2 regions of the Bartonella krasnovii genome follow, and region 1 is predicted to be linked to the other one. Evidence: predicted binding sites of a transcription regulator. Region 1 holds the regulator's gene; the other holds the start of a gene.

What was found. The regulator HrcA, encoded in region 1, represses chaperone genes, less so after heat shock. The targets are predictions, from matches to a motif close to GTTAGCACTCNCNNNNNGNGAGTGCTAAC.
Region 2: a site for HrcA is predicted at 3,396-3,424, ahead of groES (co-chaperone GroES). Genes of this name have one in related genera too.

The regions. Positions count from the first base shown of each region.
Region 1 is NZ_CP031844.2:2,070,839-2,080,237, reverse strand. It holds gene thpR (RNA 2',3'-cyclic phosphodiesterase) at 1-11, shown strand, start outside; gene grpE (nucleotide exchange factor GrpE) at 117-776, opposite strand; gene hrcA (heat-inducible transcriptional repressor HrcA) at 901-1,971, opposite strand; gene D1092_RS08920 (non-canonical purine NTP pyrophosphatase) at 2,456-3,103, shown strand; gene hemW (radical SAM family heme chaperone HemW) at 3,100-4,299, shown strand; gene dapE (succinyl-diaminopimelate desuccinylase) at 5,073-6,245, opposite strand; gene D1092_RS08905 (M48 family metallopeptidase) at 6,476-7,222, opposite strand; gene D1092_RS08900 (alpha/beta hydrolase) at 7,255-8,034, opposite strand; gene infC (translation initiation factor IF-3) at 8,228-8,746, shown strand.
Region 2 is NZ_CP031844.2:1,710,501-1,719,899, forward strand. It holds gene D1092_RS07295 (hypothetical protein) at 143-349, opposite strand; gene D1092_RS07300 (hypothetical protein) at 429-968, opposite strand; gene groL (chaperonin GroEL) at 1,344-2,987, opposite strand; gene groES (co-chaperone GroES) at 3,048-3,344, opposite strand; gene fumC (class II fumarate hydratase) at 3,575-4,963, shown strand; partial or broken gene fumC (class II fumarate hydratase) at 5,100-5,258, shown strand; gene D1092_RS07330 (outer membrane protein) at 6,936-7,826, shown strand; tRNA gene D1092_RS07335 (tRNA-Leu) at 9,346-9,399, opposite strand, start outside.

The sequences.
Region 1 (9,399 bases):
TTCAAAGATAAAAGGGTGTTTGTAACACCCTTTAAAATTCTTTGAGGAAAGACCCCATATCGGCGAAATTACAGAGAATACTGCATTTTACGCTGGAAACTTGTTATTGATATGTTTTAAGCCGAATCAGTTTCAATAGAAGCTTCTTTTGTTCCTCCTTTGGCCACACCAACTATCGCTGGACGTAAAACCCTTTCTCCAATAATATAACCAGCCTGAACCACTTGTTGAACAGTGTTATCGGGAACATCGGCATTAGGAATTTCAAACATCGCTTGATGAAAATGAGGATCAAATTTTTGTCCCTCTGGATGAATTTTCTGCACCCCATGACGTTCTAATGCTGCCATCATGGCACGTTCAGTCATTTCAACACCTTCTGCTAATGATTTCAAACCAGAATCACTTTCTCGTGAACCTTCTGGAATCGCTTCCAAAGCGCGATTGAGATTGTCAGAAACAGATAACATATCTCGTGCAAAATTAGCAATGGAATAAGCCTTCGCATCCGCTACATCACGCGCAGTACGGCGTCGAAGATTTTCCATATCCGCAGCAAGACGTAAAAGCTGATCTTTCAACTCTTTGTTTTCATCCTGTAAAGATGCTAAAGGATCAACCTCATTACTTTCTTCTTCAACGCCTCCGTGTGCTTCTGTTTTATGTGTTTTTAAAAATTCATCCGCTGCTTGTTTAAGTGCATTACGATCAGCTGGATTTTTTAAATCACAATTTTCAAATGAAGCGTCAGTAAACTTGTTTTTTTCATCAGACATAAAAATTCTATTCCTTCATAAGATTTGTTATTCTCGATATCGAAATTTTACAGACAAAAATCAAGGGGTATTAATGCATATTAATACAATGAGCTTCTATAGTAAAAATACTTAACCGCATCGTTTAACGCAATAACTGTGACACAAGTTGGGCTGTATAATCAACCATGGGTACAATCCTTGCATAATTAAGCCGTGTAGGACCAATAACACCTAAAGCACCAATGACTCTTTGTTGTGAATCACGATAAGGCGCTACGACTAAAGAAGAACCAGAAAGTGAAAATAACTTATTTTCCGAACCAATAAAAATTCGGACCCCTGACCCTTCATCTGTTAAATCAAGAAGCTGAGCCATACTTTCACGTGTTTCAAGATCATCAAACAAATGGCGTAACCGTTCTAAATCTTCTTCTGCTTTCACATCTTCAAGCAAATTACTGCGTCCACGAACAATGAGGTGTATTTTATGATCAGCACCTTCTCCTCCCCAAAGAGCTAATCCCGTTTCAACAAGATGATGTGATAAATCATCAAGTGCTGCCCGTGTTTCTGCACATAGACAAGCAATTTCTCCTTTAGCTTCACTCAATGTACGCCCTTGAATATGGGCATTAAGAAAATTCGTTGCTTCTGTCAATTGTGCATGGGTAACCCCTTCTGGCAAATGAACAATACGATTTTCAACCTCACCTTGTTGTGTCACTAAAACAGCAAGAGCATGCTCTCTATCAAGGCGTACGAATTCAATATGCTTCAATGTTCCTTCTTGTTTTGTTGCGAGAACAAGCCCTGCTCCACGAGAGAGATCTGAAAGAACTCGGCTTGCTTGAACAAGAAAATGTTCAACCGATTGTGCATGACCTGCCTCTTTAACTTGCATTTCAATATTTTCTCTCTCTTCGTTTGGCAAATCACCCGCTTCCATAAATGCATCAACAAAAAAGCGTAAACCCGATTGGGTTGGCATTCGCCCTGCTGAAACATGCGGTGCATAAATCAAACCGAGATGTTCAAGATCACTCATCACATTGCGAATCGTCGCAGGTGATAAGGTCTGTTGCAAAAGTCGCGAAAGATTGCGTGACCCTACGGGTTCACCATCATTAAGATAGGCTTCAACAATATGGCGGAAAATATCACGCGAACGCTCATCAAGATATTTTAGCTCATTATCAATAGGCTTGTGCTTCATAAAAATTATTTCACTACTTAAAAAAACACTCTTCTCTTATATAAGTTTTGCCAATGTTTGGTCAAATAATCTAAAGTAGTATCAAAATATATTATCCTATTGAGCCACAAAACACCATCTTTTAAAGTGATGATATAAGCATAATTATTATGCATGAGATGTTTTTATTAGAGTGTGTGATTGGATATTTAAGGTAGTAATTGGTCTCTTTAGGCGCTGACCAAGAGGAGCTTGTTTATTTATAAACCACTGGGAGTAGAAAATTAGATTTTTATCATAAAAATGCTTTCATAAAAAAAGTCGTCTCTCATGTCTTTTTAATCGTCGTCTTCACAAAATATGAAAAATTTTATTTGAATAGAATATCATAAAACGTGTAAAATAACTCTATCATGTAAAATTAAGTAGAATATGTGTGTATATGAGCATTTAAGCTGGTTCCTAGCGCAAAAATAGTTCCCCTTTCATTTTTGGAGAAATCTATATGAGAAGTATAGCCGATAAAAGACTTGTTATTGCGACACATAACACCGGCAAATTACATGAGATCACCACCTTGGTTGCACCTTTCGGTTTAATAATACAATCAGCAAAAGAGCTTGGCTTGCCAGAACCGAAAGAAACAGGAACAACATTTGAAAAAAATGCTTACATTAAAGCTTTTGCAGCAGCAAAAAAAACAGGACTTCCTGCTCTCTCTGATGATTCAGGCTTAGAAGTCAATGCATTGGGTGGTGCACCGGGCGTTTATACAGCCGATTGGGCGATTCAAGCCGACGGTACACGTGATTTTCCAAAAGCGATGCAAAGAATAGAAGATGAACTTCAAAAAGTCGGAGCACGAGAAAAAAGCCAACGAAAATGCCGTTTTATATCCGTCATTTGCATCGCGTGGCCTGACACTCATGCAGATTATTTCCGCGGATACGTTGAAGGAACATTCATTTGGCCTCCACGGGGAGATAAAGGCTTTGGCTTTGATCCTATTTTTTTACCAGATGGATATGAAAATACATTTGGAGAAATGTCAACAGAGCAAAAACACGGCTGGCAACACAATGATATTCCTCCTCTTTCACATCGTGCACGAGCTTTTAAACTTTTGGCAGAAAACCTTTTGGCATTCTCATGAATGAACCTTTTGGAATTTATATTCATTGGCCCTTTTGTGCTGCTAAATGTCCCTATTGTGACTTTAATTCACATGTTCGCCTTCATGGTGTTGATCAGCCGCGTTTTGTCACCGCCTTTGAGCGCGAAATAGAAACACAATACCATAAAATAGGTCCACGCCATATTACGAGTATTTTTATTGGTGGTGGAACCCCCTCTCTTATGGAGCCGCAAACTGTTGATGCCCTCTTGCAAGCACTTGCAAAAAAGTGGATACTTGATGATAAAGTTGAAATTACGTTGGAAGCTAATCCATCCAGTGTGGAAGCAGAACGTTTTCGCGGATACCGCGCTGCAGGTGTTAATCGCTTATCTCTAGGAATACAAGCACTCAATGATAAAGCATTGCGTAAACTTGGCCGCCTCCATAATGTAGAACAAGCTCTTTATGCTATTGATTTAGCACGGAAAATTTTTCCACGCTTATCCTTTGATCTTATTTATGCTCGTCCTGAACAAACTCTTGAACAATGGAAATCTGAACTTGTACAAGCCATTGATTTGGCAGCAGACCATCTTTCTCTTTACCAATTGACAATCGAAGAAGGAACTGCCTTTAAACGACTTCATGATGCAGGAAGGCTTATCCTTCCCCCATCAGAGCTCGCAGCAGATCTGTATCATCTTACCCAAGAAATAACAGCTCTGTATGGACTTCCCGCCTATGAAATCTCAAACCATGCCATGCCTGGTGCTGAATCAGCACACAACCTTCTTTATTGGCGTTATCACCAATATGCAGGCTTTGGTCCAGGAGCACACGGTCGTTTTATTGAAAATATATCAAATCATTCTTTCCCCTTTTCAAAAACATCTTTATCACACCTTGAAAACCATGAACGTTATGTCACAATCAATGAAAAAAATCCCGAACAATGGCTTGCATTAGTCGAAAAAACAGGACACGGCTGTGTTGAAACAGAACGATTAACTCTTCAGCAACAGGCGAATGAAATGCTCCTTATGGGGTTACGCCTTTGTGAAGGCTTGGAGCTTACACGTTATGAAACTTTAAGCCCAAAACGCATCCCAATGGAAAAACTGATCGATTTACAACACCAAGAATTGGTCGAAATGGTGGATAATCAACGCTTAAAAGCAACAACCAAAGGACGTATTGTTCTTGATCATATTATCAGCCAACTTGCAAACTAAAGCCTTTATAACAACATATTGATTTTAATGATCATCATTATTTGTCATAGAAAAAATGAAATTAAAGTATCGTAAGATCTTTTTTCAAAAATGCTTATAATATATTAATTCTTACTTTTTTAAAAATAGTGAAGTGTGTGGGTACAAACTATACAAAAGACGTAAAAATGCTTTTTATGACTATTTTAAAGCGCCTAGAGTTACCAAAATATTTTGCGATAGAAAAGTATATGATGATCTGACTTTCTTTTTCATAAGCGTAAAAAGAGCATGGTAAAATAAACTTAAAGTGTGTTTCTGTGGATTTTACTCTAATAGAGAATTATTGAAATAAAGAATTTTTTGCGTGAAAACATATTAAGATATATAGTAGAAATGAATGTATTTACGTTGTAAAAACTTCTTAAAAAAGCGACCTATTCTTATGTGTCTTTATGACTTCAACTTGTCATCATAACCAATTGTGATATAATGTTCATTCTATATATGAATTGCGCGCTAACTGCTTCCCTTCACCTTAAAGGATGAATACTCTTAACCCAATCCGGTCTGTAAACGGCTCTACTTCTTAAAACAGGTTCCACTTGATTTTCCACTGATGTGATTCACTGAGCTGAAGGCTTTACGAGCGAAAACTCCAGCTTTAAAACTGCGCACCACATACTCTAAAACCACTTAATATATTAACACCTCAAAAGATGATGTTTTATGGGAACAAAAGGGTTCTATGGCAAAATAAGATAAAGATATCATTGAACCGAACAATTATTTCTTTAGGCAAAAAAATCAATAATAAAACGCTCATAAATAAAAGTGAGCGTTTCCACTGCATCAAGGGCAACACATTCATCAACCATATGCATCGTTTGCCCTGGTAAGCCAAATTCAACCACGGGGCAATAATCCTTAATAAATCGCGCATCTGAAGTTCCCCCAGACGTGGAGCATTCTGGCGCATTCCCTGTTACATTTTCAATAGCATTGGATAAAATTTGAATAAGTTTATCATTTTTGGTCAAGAAAACATCCCCTAAACTCGGAATCCATTCAAGCTGATAAAAGGGATATTGACCACTATTATTTCTTGATTGCACCAGAGCAAGACGCTTTTCAATTTCCCCCATCAAGGTTTCTTTTGTCCAAAGATCATTGTAGCGTATATTAAAACGAACCGTTGTCTGCGCTGGAATAACATTGACCGCCAAATTACCGGTATCGATTGTTGTTAGTTCTAAATTACTGGGCTGAAAATTCTCTGTCCCTTGATCTAAAGCCGTTTGTGTCAATGCTTGAATAAGCTTACTTGCCAAAGGCAAAGGATTGGCAGCGCGCTCTGGAAAAGCAACATGACCTTGGCGACCTTTCACGGTAATGACCCCAGAAATCGATCCGCGGCGACCAATTTTTATAACATCACCAACAGTCTTTACGCTTGTTGGTTCTCCCACAAGAGCTGCAGTCCATTTTTCGCCTTTTTCTTCTGCCCATTGGAGAAGTTTTACCGTGCCATTAATAGCAGGCCCCTCTTCATCACCAGTAATCAAAAGGCTTATTGTTCCTTTAATGGATTGTTTCTCAAGAACCCGCGCGAGAGCCGCAATAAAACAGGCGATAGAGCCTTTCATGTCAACAGCCCCCCGCCCATATAATTTCTTCTGATCTATAACAGCTTCAAAAGGTGGATAAGTCCAATCTTCTAATGCACCTGGCGGCACAACATCTGTATGACCCGCAAACATAAGATGAGGTCCTTCGCTTCCCATTTTTGCATAAAGATTTTCAACATTATCTGTATTTTTATCCGTAAAAATAGGGCGCTCGACATGAAATCCCATTTTTTTCAAAAATTGTTCCAACGTTGATAAAGCCCCTGCTTCATGAGGTGTAACAGAAGGACAACGAATAAGTGCCTGTAATAGCTGAAGTGGATCTGTAAGAACAGACATAAAAACCCCTTCCCATTTGTTATAAATCATCGGAACTTAAGGTTATTACGCTGAATGGTAAAAAAGATAAAGCAAAAACATTGAAGACACTCAGCAAACCAAGCAGGGGAGGACAATCGTGCTGAGAGCTTCAATGGCTTCCTCATCATGCATGACGAAGCACATACACAACGAAACGCTCAACAAAAAGTTCCGTTAAATATTACTCTTATTTACACATTTGCACGTTTTTACGCTTCTAATTTATATGAATCAAAATTAATAGCGTGTAGTCTATGGGCATTTTCTTTCAACCAAGCACGATGCGTTTTACTATCAGGACAAAGTTTCTCACAAAGAGCCCAAAATCTTGGTCCGTGGTTCATTTCAACAAGATGAGCAACTTCATGGGCGACAACATACTCAACAACTTCTTTTGGTGCCATAATAAGACGCCAAGAAAAAGAAAGACGCTTATCGATGGAACAAGATCCCCAACGACTTCTCGTATCTTTATAGCAAATGGATTTGACTTTCCGCTCTACCTGATGAGCATAATGTGTCACTAAGGGTGTTATAATAAGCGCTGCTTGCTTTTTTAAAACATCAGCAATGCGTCTTGGAAGATATTCTAATTGACCATAAACAATAATTTTAGGCCCTTGCTCCGCATCTGCTGTAACAATTTTTGTTACTCCACGTCCTTTCTCATGCTTTATGGTATGAGAAACACCCAAGAAAGGTATTGTTGCTCCCTCTTTGAGATAGGTATTTTCATGAGAAATTTGTATACGCGTAAGGCGCGTCTCAATCCAAGACCGATGTTTTTCAATAAAGCTTTCAATCGCATAGAGATCTATCGCTGGTGGTGTTGTTACACAAACCTCCAGGCTTCTGGCATCAATACGTAAGGTAAAACGGCGTGCGTGCTTATTTTCTCGCACACGTATAGGAATAACGTGATCAGAAAAAATAAAATGCTTTTCAGAAATACTCATATATTTATCTTCATCACCAATAAATAGCCCCCTTATTTTTCATTAATCTGATCAATCAAAGATTTCAAAGCTGTTTCTAGACAATCTAAATCCTGTGGACGAGAAAAACGATGATCTGCATCACGCACAAGTGTCAATGTTACGTTATGAAGAGGTAAATGATCAAGTAAAGTCAATGTATGCTGATAGGGTATCTTGTCGTCTTCCATCCCTTGTAAAATATGGACCGGACAGCCAACATCAATACACCCTTTCATGACACAATTTTCGCGTCCATCTTCAATCAACTTTTTTGTAAAGGGCATCGGCTCCTCATCACCAGCAGCAGGTCGTTCAATATAGCCTTTTTTTTCCAAAATTTCCCATTCTTCTGGGCCTAATTCTGGTTCCACCAAAGTTTGTGTAAAATCAGGAGCTGGAGCAATTAATAGCATACCAGCGAGCTTCTTATTTTTCTGTGCTAACATCATAGAAAGCCTTAAAGCAATCCATCCCCCCATAGAGGAACCAACCAAAATTTGCGGCCCCTCACAATAGGTTTCAAAAGCTGCTAAACTTTCACTCACCCAACGTGAAATCGTTCCCTGAAAAAAATCTCCTTCAGATTCCCCATGACCAGAGTAATCAAAACGCAAACAAGACAAATCATGCTTTTGAGCAAACTGATCAATCAACATCGCCTTACTTCCTAACATATCGGATTGATAGCCATGAAGCCAAACCAAACCTGGAGAGTGGCGCCCTTTGCGATGACGCACTGCAAGAGAAGTGTCCTCAAATGAAAAAAACTGGCAAGGAACATTTTGATTCATGATTCTTTTCCTCCATAAAACAATTTCTTTAAATCAAGAGAAAAACTTTTATAATCTAAATTTTTAAAAAAAGTAACAAATCAAATAATGAAAAATACACGAATTATTGTTGTCTTTATGTGTATAATTGTATATTAAATAATCGTAGTTGAATCAAAATTAAGGAGCATAAACCATTCGTAGACCATTTAAAATGACACCTACCCCAAAAGACGGACCGCGTTCAAATCATGATATTCGGGTGCCCCATGTTCAGCTTATCAATGATGAGGGACAACATCAGGGAGTTGTTGCGATACAAGAAGCTCTTGCTATGGCCGCAGAAGCCGGGCTTGATTTGGTTGAAATTGTACCAAATGCGGAACCACCCGTATGTAAAATCATCGATTTGGGCAAACTAAAATATCAAACTCAAAAAAAAGCTGCTGAAACACGCAAAAAACAAAAAGTCATTGAAATTAAAGAGATTAAAATGCGCCCGAATGTTGATGTCCATGATTATGGAGTCAAGCTCAAGGCTGTTCATCGTTTTATTGACCATGGTGATAAAGTAAAGATTACTTTGCGTTTTCGTGGTCGTGAGATGGCTCACCAGGATCTTGGATTAAAACTTCTTCAGCGTGTAAAAGAAGATACAAGTGGTATTGCCAAAGTTGAATTGGAGCCAAAGCTTGAAGGGCGGCAAATAATGATGGTGATAGCACCTAAATAACTTTTCGTTGAAATGATGTCTTTGTGCAACTCATAAAGATTAAGCGGATGGATATTGGTTAAAGGCGTTACGGAGAGTTTTGTAGTGTTTTTAAAGTTTTATAAATTGGTATAGATTCTTTGAAGAGTTTAACAATGCTTTCTCGATTTATAAGGAAAATGTGTTATTTTGCATATTAAATGAGAGAGCACAAACAGAAATAATACATAAAATATTAAGAAAGTAGAAATGTCTTTTGTGAACCATTTCAAATGCCAAAGCCTATAGCAATATGGAAAAGGGTAAAGGAATGAGGATGTTAACTTGAACTTTCATAATCGTAAAGATAATGGTGCCCATTAGTACAACTATTTTCATATGTTGCTTGTAATACCAACATACTGATTTATAAAAACAATTCATTGCTTGCATGTTGAATAAGAGTTTCAAAGATCGTAAGATTCTTTCAGTTCAAATTTGTTCCATGTTGAATCAATCAAAATCTCTTGCTTTGCACATCACAAACGGAGAAGCCTGCGTAAATAAAAACTGTACAAGATAAAGAGCAAAAATGCCTCTTATGAAAAATCTCGAGTGCCAAAGATTGTCGCAGCACCCACAAGCTTGCAAAGTGTGTGATGGTGTCGGCTTGTTCCTTCATAAGCGTAAAGATG
Region 2 (9,399 bases), 360 kb from region 1:
TGATGACTGGGATGATGATTATCGAATCCCGACTGTTTTATGTAAATTTGTAAAATCGTAAAAACGTGTAACTGTAAAAATAAAGGGCGTGCGCTTTATCAAGAGCATGAGAGTTTGGGAATAACACGACACCAACCCCGCATTACGATACCAACCCCGCACCACGACACCAACCCCGCACCACACACCAACCCGCACCACACACCAACCCCGCACCACACACCAACCCCCGCACCACGCACCAGCCTCGCACCACGCACCAGCCTCGCACCACGACACCAACTCGCACCACGGCACCAACCTCGCACCACAGCACCACCCCCATCGCAAAATCGGCTTGAACGCGCAAAGTCTCTTCCCTACTGTTTTATGTAAATTTATAAAATCGTAAAAACGTGTAACTGTAAAAATAAAGGGTGTGCGCTTTGTCAAGAGCATGAGAGTTTGGGAATAACACGGCACCAACCCGCATCACACACCAACCCCGCACCACGCACCAACCCGCACCACACACCAACCCGCACCACGCACCAACCCCGCACCACACACCAACCCCGCACCACACACCAACCACGCACCACGCACCACGCACCAGCCTCGCACCACGCACCAGCCTCGCACCACGCACCAGCCTCGCACCACGACACCAACCCCGCACCACGGCACCAACCTCGCACCACACACCAACCCCATCGCAAAATCGGCTTGAAAGCGCAAAGCCTCTTCCCTGCCGTTTTATGTAAATTTGTAAAATCGTAAAAACGTGTAACTGTAAAAATAAAGGGTGTGTGCTTTATCAAGAGCATGAGAGTTTGGGAATAACACGACACCAACCCCGCACCACGGCACCAACCTCGCACCACACACCAACCCGCACCACGCACCAACCCCGCACCACGCACCAACCCCGCGCACCACACACCAACCCGCACCACACACCAACCCCGCACCACGCACCAGCCTCGCACCACAGCACCACCCCCATCGCAAAATCGGCTTGAAAGCGCAAAATCTCTTCCCGACTGTTTTATGTAAATTTGTAAAATCGTAAAAACGTGTAACTGTAAAGTGAGCCATAAGAATGTGTGCTTTATAAGAAAAATAACGAGTAGGGAAAAAGGCACAAAATAAAAATAAAAGGGATAAAAGATGACCGGCTGCTCTTGGAAACATCACGGACCGTAGTACATTAAGAGTCGTAGAGATAGACCACTAGAGATAGGCGTTTGGAGCCTTCTTTTCTATGTAAAGGAAATCCCTTTCAAGAGCGTAAGAAACAAAAGAAATAGACAAAAAAAACGGGCCGAAAAGACCCGTTTTTTATTCTCTCTAGGGAAAAGAGCTTAGAAATCCATTCCGCCCATTCCACCCATTCCACCAGCCGGCATTGGAGGCATTGGAGCCTCTTTCTTTGGCATTTCAGCAACCATTGCTTCTGTTGTAATCAGAAGGCTAGCAATTGAAGCTGCATTCTGAAGAGCAGAACGGACCACCTTCACAGGGTCAACAATTCCCAAAGCAATTAAATCACCAAATTCACCCGTTGCGGTGTTGTAACCAAATGTGTCAGCATTATTTTCCAACACTTTGCCAACGATAATAGCCGCTTCTTCACCAGCATTGGTTGCAATTTGACGCGCAGGCGCTTGAAGAGCACGACGAACGATATTGATACCCGCTTCTTGGTCAGGGTTACTACCCTTAACGGTCAATGCACTTGCTGCACGCAACAATGCGGTACCACCACCAGCAACAATACCTTCTTCCACAGCTGCCCGTGTTGCATTCAACGCATCATCTACACGGTCTTTCTTTTCTTTCACTTCAACTTCTGTTGCACCACCCACACGGATAACAGCAACACCACCAGCGAGTTTAGCCAATCTTTCTTGCAATTTCTCACGGTCATAGTCAGAAGTTGTTTCTTCAATTTGCGCTTTAATCTGATTAACGCGTGCAGTAATTTCAGCCTTTTGTCCAGCACCATCAATAATGGTGGTGTTTTCTTTAGAAATATTCACTTTCTTTGCACGACCAAGCATATCCAAAGTGACATTTTCAAGCTTAATGCCTACATCTTCAGAAATCACCTGCCCAGATGTCAAGATAGCGATATCTTCAAGCATTGCTTTACGGCGATCACCAAAGCCTGGCGCTTTTACAGCAGCAATTTTCAAACCACCACGCAACTTGTTGACCACGAGCGTTGCCAAAGCTTCACCTTCCACATCTTCAGCGATGATAAGAAGGGGTTTTCCAGACTGTACAACCGCTTCTAAAACAGGCAGCAAGGATTGCAAATTAGACAGTTTCTTTTCGTGAATGAGAATATAAGGATCATCAAGATCCGCAACCATTTTCTCAGCATTTGTGACAAAGTAAGGGGAAAGATAGCCACGATCAAACTGCATTCCTTCCACAACTTCCAATTCTGTTTCAGCTGTTTTAGCTTCTTCCACGGTAATGACGCCTTCATTGCCGACTTTTTCCATGGCGTTAGCAATCATTTTACCAATTTCTTCAGCACCATTGGCAGAAATGGTTCCAACTTGCGCGATTTCTGCTGAAGTTTGGATTTTTTTGGCTTTTTTGAAAAGATTAGCCACCACTTCATCCACAGCCGCATCAATCCCGCGTTTAAGATCCATAGGGTTCATGCCTGCAGCAACAGCCTTAACCCCTTCTTGCACAATCGCTTGTCCCAAAACAGTTGCCGTTGTTGTTCCATCCCCAGCAATATCATTGGTTTTAGAAGCAACCTCGCGCAACATTTGCGCACCCATATTTTCGAACTTGTCTTCCAGTTCGATTTCCTTTGCAACGGACACACCATCTTTTGTTATGCGCGGAGCACCGAATGATTTATCAATCACCACATTGCGCCCTTTAGGGCCGAGTGTCACCTTAACCGCATTAGCAAGGATGTCGACACCGCGCAACAAACGCTCACGCGCTTCACGGCCAAATTTGACTTCTTTAGCAGCCATTTAATTTCTCCTTGGAGTTTTTTCAAAATAGTACACAATGAAAAATTGAAGGACCTTCAATTAGCCCATAATTCCCATAATGTCAGATTCTTTCATGATTAAGAGGTCTTCCCCATTAATCTTGACTTCAGTTCCAGACCATTTTCCAAACAAAATACGGTCCCCTGTTTTGACTTCTAAAGGCACGCGCTTTCCGTTATCATCCAGAGCGCCATTGCCAACAGCGATCACTTCGCCTTCTTGTGGTTTTTCTTTTGCTGTATCAGGAATGATAATCCCACCAGCGGTTTTATTTTCAGATTCAACCCGACGAACAACGACACGGTCGTGAAGTGGGCGGAATTGTATATTAGCCATGTTTTAAATCCTTAAAACTGAACATAATTGCATTAATCTTAGAAAGTTCTTGCTAGCACTCTATGAGTGTGAGTGCTAACACTATCCAAGATATAAAATCGGCCTTTCTCAATGTCAAGGATAGCCATAAAATAATTTCTCTATAAATAAAACTTCCACGTCTTGCTTCTTCTTGCCATTTTGCGTTATCTAGCTTTTTAAGAACCCGTAAACAAATAAAGGATCTTATCATGGTTGAAACACGTCAGGAAACGGATAGCTTTGGAACGATTTCGGTACGCCAAGATCGTTATTGGGGAGCACAAACTGAACGTTCTCTGCATAATTTTAATATTGGCAGTGAAAAGCAGCCTCTTACCATCATTTACGCCCTAAGCCTTGTGAAAAAAGCAGCCGCCCTTGTCAATATGGACAAAGGCAAACTTTCTCCCAAGATCGGCAAAGCGATTGTCACAGCAGCTGATGAAGTTCTCTCTGGAGCTTTCGATGAGCACTTTCCCCTTTCTGTTTGGCAAACAGGCTCAGGGACACAAAGCAATATGAATGTCAATGAAGTGATCGCCAACCATGCCAGCATGCTTTTGGGGGGAAAACTGGGAAGCAAAAAGCCCGTTCATCCCAATGACCATGTCAATATGAGTCAATCCTCCAACGATTCCTTTCCCACGGCACTTCACATTGCCACCACGCTGCAAACACGCCAACATCTTTTTCCTATTCTTGAAGCGCTCATTACCACTTTCAAGAAAAAAGAAGAAGAATTTGCCGACATCATCAAAATTGGACGCACCCATACACAAGATGCCACCCCCTTAACGCTTGCACAAGAATTTTCAGGTTATCGGGTCGCGCTGGAAGCCAATCTTCATCGTATTGAAACAGCCCTTGCTGATGTTCAAATGCTTGCTCAAGGTGGAACGGCTGTGGGAACGGGGCTCAACGCCCCGAAAGGCTTTGACGTTGCCTTTGCACAAACAATCAGCTCCCTCACAGGAATACCCTTTAAGACGGCACACAATAAATTTGAGGCGCTAGCGCATCATGGTGCTCTTGCACATTTCCATGGCAGCTTGAATGCCTTAGCAGCTGATCTCTTTAAAATTGCCAATGACATTCGGTTTTTAGGTTCTGGTCCCCGTTCCGGCTTAGGCGAACTCAACTTGCCTGAAAATGAACCCGGCTCCTCTATTATGCCCGGCAAGGTTAACCCCACCCAGTGTGAAGCCATGACCATGGTTGCAACCCAAGTTTTTGGCAATCATACCAGTGTAACCTTTGCCGCCAGTCAGGGGCATTTTGAACTCAACGTCTATAAACCTGTTATTGGCTATAACGTTTTACAATCGATAACCCTTCTTGGGGATTGCATGCGTTCTTTTGATATGCATTGCATTCAAGGATTACGCGCCAATCGCGTTCATATTCACGCTCTCATGGAGCGCTCACTTATGTTAGTCACAGCTCTTGCCCCAGAAATTGGCTATGAAAAAGCCGCTGAAATTGCCAAAGCAGCACATAAAAATGATACAACTTTGCGCACTGAAGCCCTCAAAGCAGGCGTTTCTGGAGAAGATTATGACCGGTTGGTTGACCCCAAAAAGATGATCACTCCTCAATAAAGGAGCCAATAAAGAAGAGGCAAACTTCTTCAACCTTATCCATCAAAGCCATCGGGGTGTATCACACCCCGATAAACGTTGCCCACAGTGTTTATTTTAGGCTCTCATCTCCATTTTAGCTCTTTCCAAAGAAACGCTTACTCCCAAAATTGGCGATGAAAAAGTAGCTAGAATTGCCAAAGCAGCACATAAAAATGATACAACTTTGCGCACTTCAAGCCCTCAAAGCCAAGCGTTTTTAGGAGAAGATTATGACCGGCTGGTTGACCCCAAAAAGATGATCACTCCTCAATAAAGGAGCCAATAAAGAAGAGGCAAACTTCTTCAACCTTATCCATCAAAGCCATTGGGGTGTATCACACCCCGATAAACGTTGCCCACAGTATTTATTTTAGGCTCTCATCTCCATTTTAGCTCTTTCCAAAGAAACGCTTACTCCCAAAATTGGCGATGAAAAAGTAGCTAGAATTGCCAAAGCAGCACATAAAAATGATACGACTTTGCGCACTTCAAGCCCTCAAAGCCAAGCGTTTTTAGGAGAAGATTATGACCGGCTGGTTGACCTTAAAAAAGATGATCACTCCTCAATAAAGGAGCCAATAAAGAAGAGGCAAACTTCTTCAACCTTATCCATCAAAGCCATCGGGGTGTATCACACCCCGATAAACGTTGCCCACAGTGTTTATTTTAGGCTCTCATCTCCATTTTAGCTCTGATGAAAATATAGTTTGATTTATAATGATAATATCTCATTATTTAACTTGAATGAGAGTCCTAAATACCCGTAAGATTTTCTCATTTTAAAGCCATTTATATTAGCCATGTTTCTTGCACCACACAATCGAGATGTATCTATGACATAAAATTATAGTAAGAAAAGACTCAAAATACTTCTCATGAACCGTCGAGAAGAACTAAAGGATAGTTCACAACATTTTAGAACAAACCCCAATTTTAGAACAAGCTCAAGTGTATGATGAAAACCAGCTTGCCTTTTTTATGAGGCGTAATAATAGAAGTTCTCAATAGAAGCAACAGCTATTGGAACAAAACACAAGGTTCCACAAGGTTTTGACCTTACCTTTACTCAAAACAATCAACGCCCTCTCAAGAATATCCTTTAAAACAACGCGCACTCAATTTGAAGTGCTCGCGCATCATGGCATCCTTCTCCATTTCCTCAAATGCCTAACTCCATACGCTAATCCCTTTAAAACTGCTCTCATTAAAAAATTGCCAATGATATTTGACCTTTAGGATCTCATCCCTACTCTGGCTGAAACGAACGAGAAGAATGGTTCATAATTTTTCCTGAATGAAAATTTACATGAAAGAAAACCGGAAAAACACGCCCCCCCTTTACCCCCTGTTATTGTTCATATCCCCCCTTTTTAAATATCCCCCCTTTTTAATATTTCATTGAATCAATCCAAATGATGCGCTTGGATTGTCATAAGTAAGCATGGCATATCGATAAAAAACAACTGAAAAAAAAGGGGGGCTTTTTCTTAAATCCCCAAGGCTATCGTTATACAAAGGCACTCACAATACTGAAAAGCGGCAAAGAATGGAAAGGGCTCTCCCTACCCTTTTTAAAGACAAAGGATATTGATATTCAGCATATATTAGGCACAAAGATAACAATCGTTATGGATAATGTATTTATATATAAATAATAAAAAGTATTTTTTATCTATAAAATAATATTTTTCAACAAGATAAAATTTTATTTATTACACCATAATGTTCTATATAATACAGAGAACACTGAAAGAATAAATCAAAAAAATCATTTAAATTAAGATAGTTATTATGAAGTCGTAAGATAAATATGTTTTTTAAAAAACGCTTAACACTGAAAAATTATAGATTTTTTGTATTTTTTATTTTTTCATAATGAAATTATTTATAGATTTTTTTAACTAATTTATGCATAATATATTATGTAATTGAAATAAATTGGGGACGTTTTATGAATACAAAATGTTTAATTGCACTCTCTCTTTTCACTTTTATGACTGCTTCAACAGTGCAAGCAGCCGATACGGTAATGTTTCAGCCATCAACACCGAATATTTCATCGTCAAGTGGTTTAGCCCCAAGGATTGCGCCAGTGACTTTTTCTACGCCTTTTTCTTGGTCTGGTTTTTATTTTGGGGGACAAATTGGACATGTTTCCAATAAGAGCCGTTTAAATTATGCACCAGAAACGATGAGCGGAAAATGGGCTTTGGTCAACAGAGATTTAGCACCAAAACCATCGGGATTTATTGGCGGTTTTTATGTAGGTTCTAATATTGATTTAGGAAGTAACCTTATTATCAGTGTTGATACAGATGTAGTCTGGTCTGGTCGGAAAGACACCCAAACGGATAATGGCAAGAAAATTCTCGATAAATTAGACACTCTTAACGCAACCTTTCAAGAAGCTGGGATTTCTATTCTAAAACCTGCAAATCAGGATGAAACAATCCCCAACGCTGATGACATTATTGTGAGCAGTGTAACATTGAAAGAAAAATTGGGGGGCGCTTTGCGCGCACGCATTGGTTTTGCTTCCCATCGTCTTATGCCTTATATTGCAGGGGGTGTTGCCTACACACAGATGCAATATATCCTATCCCTTTTAACAAAATCGCATGAAGATTCAACGGTATTTGCTTCTGGCAAAGTGTTTGATAAAACAAAAACAATGATTGGTTATACAATTGGTGGTGGCTTTGATCTTGCCATGACCGATGACATTATCATGCGTACAGAATATCGTTATACAGATTTTTTTAAAAAGAAATTTGCAAATGATGAACTTAAAATAAGCGATCAAGCGCATAATTTTCGCCTTGGCATCGCTTATAAATTCTAATGTCTTTTAAAAAAAATGAAAGGTTTAAAAAACCCTGTTTTTAACAGGGTTTTTTTTCATGCCTCTCTCCTCCTTAAGAAACAAAGGCTCTAAAAACCAGTGCTCAACTGTCAACAAAGGATTGCAAAAATAGTGCAGCTTTTTGCAAGTTCTTCTCACCTCTCCCTTTTAGAGAATGCATTAAAAACATAAGAGCTTTCCCCTCACGACTATTGCATGAAATAAGTAAGAGCACTGATATTTCTTTAAAACAAAGATACATACTGCGCATCAAGAGCAACAGCTGATGATAACGTAACAGCCGCATAGAAGAGAAGCTTGTATGTTCATTTTTCAACCTCTTCTTCACCTCTCCCAAAGGCATGTTTCTTCGGCGATAAACAATCCAGTTTTTTCAGTATCAATTCACCGATCACTTCCCTTTCCCTCAAGTAAGATCACTTGATAGGATCACGGGAATTTACTTCGCGCCCTATCTTTTAAAAAACAAAGATCTTACTCCCCTTTAAAATCTCATGTCGGTTTATAAAGAAACAACAACTCTTGACTTCCCATTTCATGGGTTTCACTTAAACCTTAAAAACATGATGAGAAAATTCCCACCTGAATATTCAAGACACACTGAAAACAATACTGAAACGGCTTACCTTCTATCACCCCACTTTAGATGACGCTGTTTACAACTGTTCTAAGCCAGAATGGAACAAGGATATTGCCTCTCTCTGTTTGTTTTATACCTGAAACGAAAGAGATAATCTGATTAGAGAAAAACACATTAGAGAAGAATATGAAATTATAAAGATGAAAAAAATATTTGTGAAAAGCCGTTTCCAGCCTTACCCTCTCTCCTTTAACGTCTGCTTTCGGCAAGCAAAAGCCAAACAGTATCTTTTAAAGAGTGGAGGCTTACACATAGGCCTCACACTTTTGTTTCTCAATCCACATTCGGGCTCACACCTCTCATGTCATAGGAGAACGCTCCAAACCAAACCCTGCCCCCATACAAAACACACCTGCTCATTTGCGAGCATATTTTCAAAAAATATTGTATCCTCAAATCTATTTCGCCACAACGTCTATGACAAATAAAATCTAAAAACAAAATCTATTGTGCGCCCTCTTTACCCTTCATCAAAGAGCACGCTGGGAGCTTCCTATTCCTTTGTCCCCTCCAAGGATATGTCCCCTCTAAAGATGTCCCTTCGCACCTAATAAGATTCATGAAAAGGGATGTTTTCTTGTACAATTTTACGACACGCGAGTGCATCCGACTTATACGACCACTACGACCGCTACAGCCGCACGATACACACGCACGATAAATGTGCAAGAGACAAATTTTGGCTGATTGGGGATCAATAGATTTAAAAATAAGAGCCCTCTAATCTTCGAGGTCGTTCATTCAACAAGCAAAAGAATGAATACGCCTGATAAATCCCAATATTTTACAAAAAATATGATTGCCCTATGACAAAGTAAAGTGAAAGTCTTGATCGATAAAGGGAAATCTTCATCAAAGTGGTGCGGGTGGTCGGACTCGAACCGACACTCCTTTCGGAACCAGATTTTGAGT